DNA from 3 places in the Rhodococcus sp. 1R11 genome. Region 1 is predicted to be linked to each of the others. Evidence: predicted binding sites of a transcription regulator. Region 1 holds the regulator's gene; each other region holds the start of a gene.
The links. The regulator LexA, encoded in region 1, represses DNA repair genes until DNA is damaged. The targets are predictions, from matches to a motif close to CGAACANNTGTTCG.
Positions count from the first base shown of each region.

Region 1 (3,255 bases):
GCGGTTTCGTCACCGAGTTCGGTTCTCGACGGTTGGCCGATCTGCCACGCTATCTCGCTGCGGCGACCAAGAGGCTGTCCACTCTGCCGAGCAGCGCGGGCCGCGACGCTGCGGCGATGGACGTTCTCGACCGGGTGTACGGCTCGTACGGGCGGCTGTTGGATTCGCTTCCGGAAAGCAGGAAGAACAGCTCGGGTGTGCAGGAGCTGTTCTGGATGATCGAGGAACTGCGGGTGGGGCTCTTCGCCCAGGGAGTTCGTACTGCGTATCCGGTATCGGAGAAGCGCATCGAGAAGGCGATCGCCGATCAGTCTCGCTGATCGGCCCGCGGTTCACTCGACGTCGGCGGACTCTCGATGTTTGCGGAGTTCGTGAATTTCCTTCTCGAAGTCCTCGGCCGAACTGAACGAGCGGTAGACCGATGCGAAACGAAGGTAGGCCACTTCGTCGAGATCGCGTAGCGGTCCGAGAATGGCCAGGCCCACTTCGTTGCTGGGAATCTCCGCCGAACCGGCCGCGCGGATGTTGTCTTCGACTTGCTGAGCCAGCAGGTTCAGCGCGTCGTTGTCGACGTCTCTGCCCTGGCAGGCGCGACGAACGCCTTTGACGACCTTCTCCCGACTGAACGGCTCGGTCACACCGCTGCGCTTCACGACGGCGAGCACAGCAGCCTCCACGGTGGTGAAGCGACGACCGCACTCGGGGCAGGACCGGCGTCGCCGTATTGCCTGACCCTCGTCCATTTCACGCGAATCCACCACGCGTGAGTCGGGGTGCCTGCAGAACGGGCAATGCATGAGGGAGCCTCCGTCGTAGCCGATACTCCGACGACGAACGTGCGCGTCGGGGCAGTCTTCGAGGATACTCAGCCACGCTGGGCACCATGGTGCCGGTGGTCATCTGCTGGGTGCGTACTCGACGAGCGCTCCGTCGTGCACCATGACCGCGCCGGCAGGCTGAGTGGCCGCGTCGGGTGTGGTCGCGCGCAGATTCGCGATGCCGAGCAGACCGCCGGCCACGACGACCACAGCCAACATCCACAGAACCAGAGAGCGTGGGCGCACGGTCTGGTTCGCGAAATGAGCCGAGGTGTCGTCGAAGTCTCGATCCGCCATCTCGCGATCGGTCACGTCGGTCCAGGACTCGTCCAGGACGGGCAAGCACGGGCCGTTCTGCGTCCGACGCCCGTGGTTCTGCAGCACGGGCCGCGACCGCCGACGACGCTCGACGACACCGGATCGCGAACGCATACCGGCAGTGGTGGGACGATCGGTGGTGATGGTCATCGGAACCTCGTCTTCGCTCGTTGGATCGATTGTTCGATCAGGCGTTCGATGGACGCTTGTTCGAAGTTCTATCACGCGCCTCCGACAAAGTCTGTAGAAAACGCGACACGAGTCGAACAGATGTTTGATTCAACAGCTGATACACGCTAGATTCGTGTCAGAAACCACACGCCACACGAGTCGACATCATCAACTCCAGTCCGCGTGGATCGATACCGCGTAGACCGAATCCAGCCGCATCAGCAGGAGGCCGACAGCATGAAGGACGAGACCTCGACGAGGTCCATCACCGGTTCCAGTACGACGGGTTCCACGAAAGCTGGTTCCGCGCGAGCCGGATCCTCGACGGTCGGCAAGGCTGCGGCCGGAAAGCCGGCCGCCGAGCCGACCCCGAAGGCCATGGAGGTCGGCACCGACATCAGCGCAGGGCTCACCGAGCGCCAACGGAAAGTGTTGGAGGTCATCCGGGCCTCGGTCACCGAGCGCGGATACCCACCCAGTATTCGAGAGATCGGCGATGCCGTGGGCCTGACGTCGACGTCGTCCGTCGCTCATCAGCTTCGTACCCTCGAGCGCAAAGGGTTCCTGCGGCGCGATGCCAACCGCCCTCGCGCGGTCGACGTCCGTGGACTGGACGAGGTGCAGGCAGATCAGGCCGCGGCAGCGGTGGACGGTTCGGCAGCGTCCAACGAGCAGGATCGGTTGCCGACGCCGACGTTCGTGCCGGTTCTCGGCCGGATCGCCGCGGGTGGTCCGATTCTGGCCGAGGAAGCCGTCGAGGACGTGTTCCCACTCCCCCGCGAGTTGGTCGGTCAGGGATCACTGTTCTTGCTCAAGGTGGTCGGCGAGTCCATGATCGACGCGGCCATCTGCGATGGCGACTGGGTGGTGGTGCGTCAACAGTCCGTGGCCGACAACGGCGACATCGTGGCAGCGATGATCGAGGGCGAGGCCACCGTCAAGACGTTCAAGCGTTCCAAGGGTGAGGTGTGGCTCATGCCGCACAACCCATTGTTCGAGCCGATCCCGGGTAACAATGCCGCGATTCTCGGCAAGGTCGTCACCGTGATGCGCAAGCTCTGAACTCTGTTCGGACACAACGAAAGAAGGGCCGCAGCACAGGTGCTGCGGCCCTTCTCGTCGGTTCCGAACGATCGGCAGAATCAGAGATTCAGTCCACGACCGATGATCTCCTTCATGATCTCCGTGGTGCCGCCGTAGATGGTCTGTACCCGAGAATCCATGTAAGCCTTGGCAATCGGGTATTCCTTCATGTAACCGTAGCCGCCGTGCAGCTGGAGGCATCGGTCGATGAGCTTGACCTGGTTCTCGGTGGTCCACCACTTCGCCATGGCGGCTTCCTGCACGGTCAGCTTGCCGTCGTTGAGCAGTTCGATGAACTTGTCGACCATGATGCGGGTAGCGGTGGTTTCGGTAGCCAGCTCCGCCAACACGAATCGCGTGTTCTGGAACTTTCCGATCGACTTACCGAATGCCTTGCGATCGCGGCAGTACTGGATGGTCATCTCCAGTGCCGATTCCATGGCCGCAGCCGCGACGACGGCAATCGAGAGGCGCTCCTGAGGCAAGTTCTGCATCAGGTAGATGAAGCCCATGCCTTCTTCGCCGAGCAGGTTGGCGGCCGGAACCCGAACGTCGGTAAAGCTGAGTTCCGCGGTGTCCTGGGCCTTCATGCCGATCTTGTCCAGGTTGCGGCCACGCTCGAAACCGGGCATGTCGCGCTCTACGACCAGCAAGCTGAAGCCCTGGGCACCCTTCTCGGGGTCGGTGCACGCTACGACGACGATCAAATCGGCATTGATGCCGTTGGTGATGAACGTCTTCGATCCGTTCAATACCCAGTCGTCGCCGTCCCGAACGGCCTTGGTCTTGATCCCCTGTAGGTCGCTGCCGGTGCCCGGCTCGGTCATGGCGATCGCGGTGATCAGCTCACCGGAGCAGAATCCGG
Region 1 is NZ_SPNG01000004.1:416,476-419,730, reverse strand. Features, by position in the region: gene hrpA (ATP-dependent RNA helicase HrpA) at 1-320, shown strand, start outside; gene nrdR (transcriptional regulator NrdR) at 333-797, opposite strand; gene E4P29_RS09930 (hypothetical protein) at 897-1,286, opposite strand; gene lexA (transcriptional repressor LexA) at 1,686-2,369, shown strand; gene E4P29_RS09920 (acyl-CoA dehydrogenase family protein) at 2,450-3,255, opposite strand, start outside.

Region 2 (3,255 bases), on a different contig from region 1:
GACCGCTGGTGCGGCGCGTGGACCGTTGGACCGCCGGCGTAGCGGCAACGGTGTCGATCGTGGTGGGCGCGCTACTGACCGCGAATGCGGCGATCGAACTGAATCTGGTCTGACCTGGTTGTGGTCCGAACCAATGAAAGGGAAGCGATGAAGTCGAGAGAGGCGCGCAGCGTCGTCATGATTGTCGTCGGAGCTGTGCTGGCGCTGTTCTTCTGGGACCAGCACATGTTCTGGTTCCAGGGTGGCCCGATCGGCTGTGTTCTGGTGGTGCTCGCGATGCTGGACCTATGGGACTCGCGTCGCGGCACGCCGAAAAAAGGGGCTACTCGCGGAACTGCGAGACGACATCGTCGGAACCGAGGATTCGAGCGATGCATCCGAGCGTGACACTCGGCCGTGACTGGCACCGCCGGTTCGTATCGCTGAGACCATACTGAATTCTCGGCCCAGGCGTGATAAACAAGCTGTTCGGCGATCTGTATCGAGCGGAATGGTGGTGGTCCGGTGACGACCGGTGTCGACGCGGGTCTTCGTGCTCGCTCGCCTCGGCGTGGTTTGAACGCTGCCGGTACCGCTGTGATGGTTGCGGCTCTTGTGGTCGGGTGGGTCGTCGTTTATTTCATCGGCTTGGTGGGTGCGCTGTGGCGTTTTCGTGAGCCGCATGCGCCGGCACCGATCCTCACGATGCACGATCAGTGGACCGATCTCGCGGTCGGCGCGCTGCAGGTCGTTGTGGGAGCGATTGCGATCGGCGCGGTGTATCTCGCGCGGCGACGGACATTGCCGGCGGTGCTGCCTCTGCGGCATGGCTCCGCGCGTGAGGCTGCGTTGACATGGTGTGCTGCGATCGGCGCGGCGTCGGCGATAGTGCTCGTCTTGTCGCGACTGAATATCGTCCGGTTTGGGTTCTCTATCCCTGCCTCTGTCGAATCGGATTGGCTTGCAGTCGTTTCGGCGCTCGCTGTCGGTCTGAGGGAGGAGCCGATTCTGGTGGCTCTGCCGGTTCTGCTGTTGGTGGGCAGGATGCCGATCTGGGCGATCATGGGGTTGTCGGCAACGTTGCGGGGCTTCCTGTACCTGTATTTCGGCGGCGGCGGATTCCTGTGGGCAGCCATGTGGGGCGCGGCGGCGGTGTGGGTGTATTACCGATATCGGCGATTGTGGGTGCTGATCCTCATTCATGGATTCGTGATGAACATCCAGGTCTTCGACCGGGTGATTCCGTCCGACAATTCGGCGACGGTGCTGCAGTGGATCAACATTTTGATCCTGTTCGCGGCCCTGCTGTGGTGGATCACGCCTCGCGCCCTCGATGCGTTCCTGCCGAACACGGTGGCTGTCCGTTCCAACGATCGGGCTGTCGAAACGACGCCTGTGGTGACCGACGTCGTGCTGAATCCCGAGAACGTGAACCCCGACCGATCCAGAAACGAACCACCCGTCAAGCCCTGACCATGCGTGCCTCATGGCATTCCCACGTCGGGTCGAAGCGGGCTTCGCCGTCCAGCTCGAACCCGTTCTTGCGATAGAAGGCAACCGCGCGCTCGTTGGCCGCGGCCACCCACAAATATGCAGCGGGAGTGTCCTCACCTAGTGCGTCGTTCATCAACGCCAGTGCAATGCCGGTGCCGTGGTGTTCGGGAAGAACGTTCAACGACCACAATTCTCGTGGCGCGGGCGGGTTTTCGTCGCGCGGGGGTCCTCCGGTCGCGAAGCCGACGACGCCCGAATCGGCGACGTCTATTGCGCATCGGGTGCGAACTCCGCGCGCCGACGACTCGTCGCGATGGGCGATGATCTGCTCCCACCGTTCGATGCGGTGTGCGGGCCTCATCGCATCCAACTTCGCACCGTTCATCATTCCCGCATACGTTGCCTTCCAGATCGCAACGTGTGCTGTACCGATCTGATGCTCGTCGCCGGGCCGGACATCACGAATCGAGTAACTGCGCATGGTGTCGTTATACCGGCCCGAACTCGGTGACCGAATCGAATTTTCTTGTCGGACCCCTCTCGTACTATCGAATACATGTTCGATATCGGGGGGGTGGGGGGCGGTGGAGACGCCGTCGGTCGATGACTGTATTGCGGGGTTTCTCGATGTCATCGCGCTCAGCCGTGTCCAGGAGAATCTTGCCCGGGCGGGGACCGTCCTGGCGTACTGCGACGTGCTCGAAATGCGGTTGGAGGCTGCCGAATCCGGCGGTGGGGACCCTGGCGAGACCGTCCGCGGCGCGTTGTGCGACTTGGCCGTGACGATGACCGGCACGCGTCGCGATGCGGGGGTGATGCACGACGTTGCGGAGCGTCTACATCGAATGCCGTTGACGGCCTTGCGTTTTGTGACCGGCAGCTTCGACTGGTCGACGATGGTCACCATCACGTCGGTGTTGCATCGCGCCAGTGACGAGACCATCTCGACAATCGAATACGAGGTCTGCGCCGCAGGAGGCCGAATGCGTCCGCAGGCCTTGCGGAACCGAATCTGGCGGTTGTGGATGCGGGCCGATCCGGACGGCGCTGCGCAGGCTCGCGAGACCGCCAAGACGGAGGAAGTCGGTGTGCGGATCGACCGCGCCGGTCCCGGCGGTATTTCGTCGCTCATCGCAAAAATCACGGATCTCGAGGCGGCCGAGGCAGATGCGCTCATTGCCGAGATTGTGGGGACCGTCTGCAAGGACGATCCGCGGTCGACGGGGATGCTGCGGGCGGCGGGACTGATGGCGTTGCTACACGGCGAACATTCGCTGGCCTGTCAGTGCGATCTGGGCGACGACTGCCCGGTTGCGGGTGGCACCGATGATCTCCCTCCTCGGCGCGGGCATCTCCTTCAGATCGTGGTGGCGGTGGAGACGCTGCTGGGACTGTCCTCGGATCCCGCGACCTTGGCGGACGGGACGCCCATCGATCCGGAGGTGGCGCGCGTCGTCGCCACCGACGCGAAATGGCAGGCGATGCTGACCGAGTTGGTCGACATGCTCAAACCAGAGGGAAACAGTCCCGACGAGGGCGGTGACGGCCCTGAGTGCGACGAGGGCGACGACGGCCCTGAGGGCGGTGACGGCCCGGTTAGCGGTGACCCGAAAGGCGGAGGACCGTCTAGCAGAGGGCCGGATGGCGGCGACCCGAACAACGTGAATCCTGATGGCAATTCCGGTCCCGACGACGACGCGGGTCCCGATGCCGGTCCTGACGGCGATGGCGGTCCCGATGCCGGTCCTGACGGCGATGGCGGTCCCGATGCCGGTCCTGACG
Region 2 is NZ_SPNG01000001.1:167,794-171,048, reverse strand. Features, by position in the region: partial or broken gene E4P29_RS00835 (GAP family protein) at 1-113, shown strand, start outside; gene E4P29_RS00830 (hypothetical protein) at 148-387, shown strand; gene E4P29_RS00825 (CPBP family intramembrane glutamic endopeptidase) at 505-1,452, shown strand; gene E4P29_RS00820 (GNAT family N-acetyltransferase) at 1,442-1,954, opposite strand; gene E4P29_RS00815 (HNH endonuclease signature motif containing protein) at 2,058-3,255, shown strand, end outside.
Region 2: E4P29_RS00815 (HNH endonuclease signature motif containing protein) is a predicted target of LexA. The motif match lies at 2,023-2,036, and genes of this name have one in related genera.

Region 3 (3,255 bases), on a different contig from region 1:
AGAATGTGACATCCGGCCACGACGATCGTGCTGTCGATCTCCCGTCCCGACGCCATCCTGGTCGTCCAGCCGTGCGCGCGACGCGTCAGCGATACGGCGGCATCGCCGAGCGTCAGCGCTGCCCCGTCCCGGTGCAGCCGGGCGATCATCGCCTCGGTCAGTGCGCCGCTACCGCCGACGGCGCGGCCCGGTGGAAGCGTGTGCATCAGAGCCGCGAAGCCGACCATCGGGGCGGTTCCGGGCTCGGACATCGGCGGGCCGGACTGCGCACCGAACCACGCCAACGCAGCCTTGAGTCGCTCACTCGTGAACATCTCGTCGAGAAGGGAGTCACCGGTGGCGAGAAACTCGCGCGAGAGCGCGCTGCCGCCGTCGGGTGCACCGAGTCCCCAAAAGGATCGGAGCAGCTTGGACCCGGTGGGCGGCCCACCGAATGCGCGCATGGTGCGTTCGCTGCGGGGGCCCCACACCGCGACGAAGGAACGGTAGGCGCGCGCGTCGGCAGGCCCACAGGCGGCAGCGATGGACTCGCACGTCCGATCCAGGCTGCGATGGAAGACGATGGCGCGTTCGGCGGTGTCGACGTCGCCCGGGGCGAAGGCCCACGGATCGCAGTCGATGTAGCGCAGCCCGAACTCCTCCAGTCCGAGCTCTTCGACTATTCCGGTGTGCCTGATCATGATGTGCGCGGACGAGCCGCGGTCGACTCGATGGCCGGGGAAGCGCTCCACCGTCGACACCGCACCGCCCGCGACGCTGTCGCGTTCGACGATCTCCACCGACATTCCGGCATCGGTCAGGTAGCAGGCAGAAGTCAGGGCATTGTGGCCGGAGCCCACCACCACAGCATCGATCACATCTTCAGGCTACGGGCCCGTCGAGCGGCAACCGGCGGCCCAGCACCGCGAAGGGGCGTCGGTCCCCGGCGAACGTGAAGTGCCGTAGTACGTCCTCGAAGCCGAGCCGTCGATACAACCGCCAGGCGCGGTTGTCCTCCTGCGCGACCTCGGGTGTGGACAACATCACAGAGTGCGCTCGAACACCGTCGAGCAACCTGCGACAGAGACGGCCGCCGAGTCCGTGTCCTTGCGCGCTCGGTAGTACGTGCAATTCGGTCAGTTCGAAGTAGTCGCCGAGGGTGGCGTCGACGTGCTGTGTCGAGTGTCCTGCGCGGCGCAATCCGTCGCGGACCTGCTGGTGCCACCACTGATGGTGCGCGCCGTGATACCCGTACGCGACGGCGACCAGCGTGTCCGGTTGCGTCTTGTCGGAATTGGGCACCATGGCTCCCACTGCTCGCCAGCCCGGCCGGTGCAGATGCTCGGTCCACATCGGTGCGCGGCTGTGCTCGGTCCCGCGGGGATATCCCATGGCCTCGACGTAGATCGCCAGTGCTTCGAACAAGCGCCGACGGAATTCCTGGGGCGTCAGATCGACCACGTAGGGGGTTGTCTGCGCATCGGTGACGACGGTTCTCACCCTTTCTTCGGCAACTTGTCGGTGGGCACAGCTATATTGAATGTGTCGAACGGGTGTTCGATGATCGGGGCCGAGCGCGCCGGTGGATCCACTCGACGAACGAGGCGGATTCTTCCGGAGTTCGACTGTAAGGCTTCATCACGGTTCCAGGCGCGTCGGTAGCGCGCCTGGAGATTCGAACTGGAGGTGTTCGAGTATGACGATGACGAAGACATTCGATGTCGGCGTGCGGTCGCCGGTGTCGCGTCAGGCGCAGGTCCTGCTCGGTCGAGCCGATGCGTTGCTGTCCGAGTCCATCGGCGAGCGCGATGCGGGGGACCGCTTCCTCGGGGGCTACATTGCCGCACTCAAGGGTGCTGCCGCAGTCCTGGCATCGCTGCCCAATTCGATCGGCTCGCGGCCACGTTCGCGCAATGCCTGGGTTCTGATGGCGAAGGCTGCGCCGGATCTGGCGATCTGGTCCGAGTACTTCTCGTCCTTCTCCGCCACCCGCGCGGCCGTCGAGGCGGGTGCCTCGTCGGCCGTCGGAGACGTCGATGCCGACGATTTCTATCGACACGTCAGCCGTTTCCTGAACGCGGTCGAGGATCGGTTGGGCGGTCAATCGAGATTCGAGTCCGTCGATCCGATGGCGGCACCACTGTCCGCGTAGCGCGTCTAGCCGGTCCTGCGATGTCCAGACGGATGTGAACAGCCACGTCACGCGGTGTTCGGCCACTGTTTCCGGCACGTCCGTCTCGAAAACTTGGTCGTTTCTCAGGAACACATAGTGCGAGTAGGTGGTAAGCGGCCGATTCAGCTCGTATCATCGTCAGTAGGTAGCCGCCAAGGTCAGCTTCCCGTCGCTTCTGAACCGAAACGACTCTCATTATCTGTGCAGGGGGAGGTACCGTGCCACTCTCCGAGCACGAGCAGCGCATGCTCGATCAGATCGAGAGCGCTCTCTACGCCGAGGATCCCAAATTCGCGTCCCATGTGAGGGGCGGTCGCGTTCGCGCGGCGTCGAGCAAGAGGCGTTTTCAGGCTGCCGCGTTGTTCGTCGTGGGACTCGTGTTGCTCGTCGCCGGTGTAGCACTGTCGACGAACAGTCTGGGCTTTCTCGTCGTCAGCCTCATCGGCTTTCTCTTCATGTTCGGTGCCGGGGCACTGTTCTTGTTCGGCGGCTCCAAGAAGGGAGCTGCCGCGACCGGCGAAGAAGGTAGCGCAAGCGACCAAGCCGGCACGCAAGGTCGTAGTGCTCAGCCGAAATCGAGTGGTGGCCGCAAGGGCGGCAGCTTCACCTCTCGAATGGAAGACCGTTTTCGTAAGCGGTTCGATCAGGAGTGACATGACTCCGCCGTCCGGATCGCCCTGGGCCTGACGGTCACCCACCACAACTTCACCGATTCGATCAGCAGCACCTCACCTTCGGGTGAGGTGCTGCTGTCGTTCCACGGCTGTTCGGTACGCCGAGCCGACTCGGCCCGTGTCCCGCAGCGTTCGTGATCGAGAGCGCCCGAGCGCCGCCCCGGTGCGATGGGTTCCGTGCGGTGGTTCCCGTGCGGTAGTTCCGGGGTGAACTCCCCACTTCCCCCCACTGTGGACCCTGATCCCCACTTCACCCCACTAGCGCCCCACTTCGAGCGCCGAGCTGCGCTTGTCACGGGGACGCCTGGCAAAAGCGCCTGGTCGAGACGCCACAGGCCAGGAGCTGCTGCTGTTGCCGGATCGGAGCCGACGCTCCGCGCCGTGACGACGGCACGCAATCTTGTTGCCTCTGAGCTGCGGATATGTGGT
Region 3 is NZ_SPNG01000002.1:409,729-412,983, forward strand. Features, by position in the region: gene E4P29_RS05170 (NAD(P)/FAD-dependent oxidoreductase) at 1-857, opposite strand, end outside; gene E4P29_RS05175 (GNAT family N-acetyltransferase) at 862-1,479, opposite strand; gene E4P29_RS05180 (SAV_6107 family HEPN domain-containing protein) at 1,682-2,131, shown strand; gene E4P29_RS05185 (DUF3040 domain-containing protein) at 2,371-2,805, shown strand.
Region 3: E4P29_RS05180 (SAV_6107 family HEPN domain-containing protein) is a predicted target of LexA. The motif match lies at 1,526-1,539, and genes of this name have one in related genera.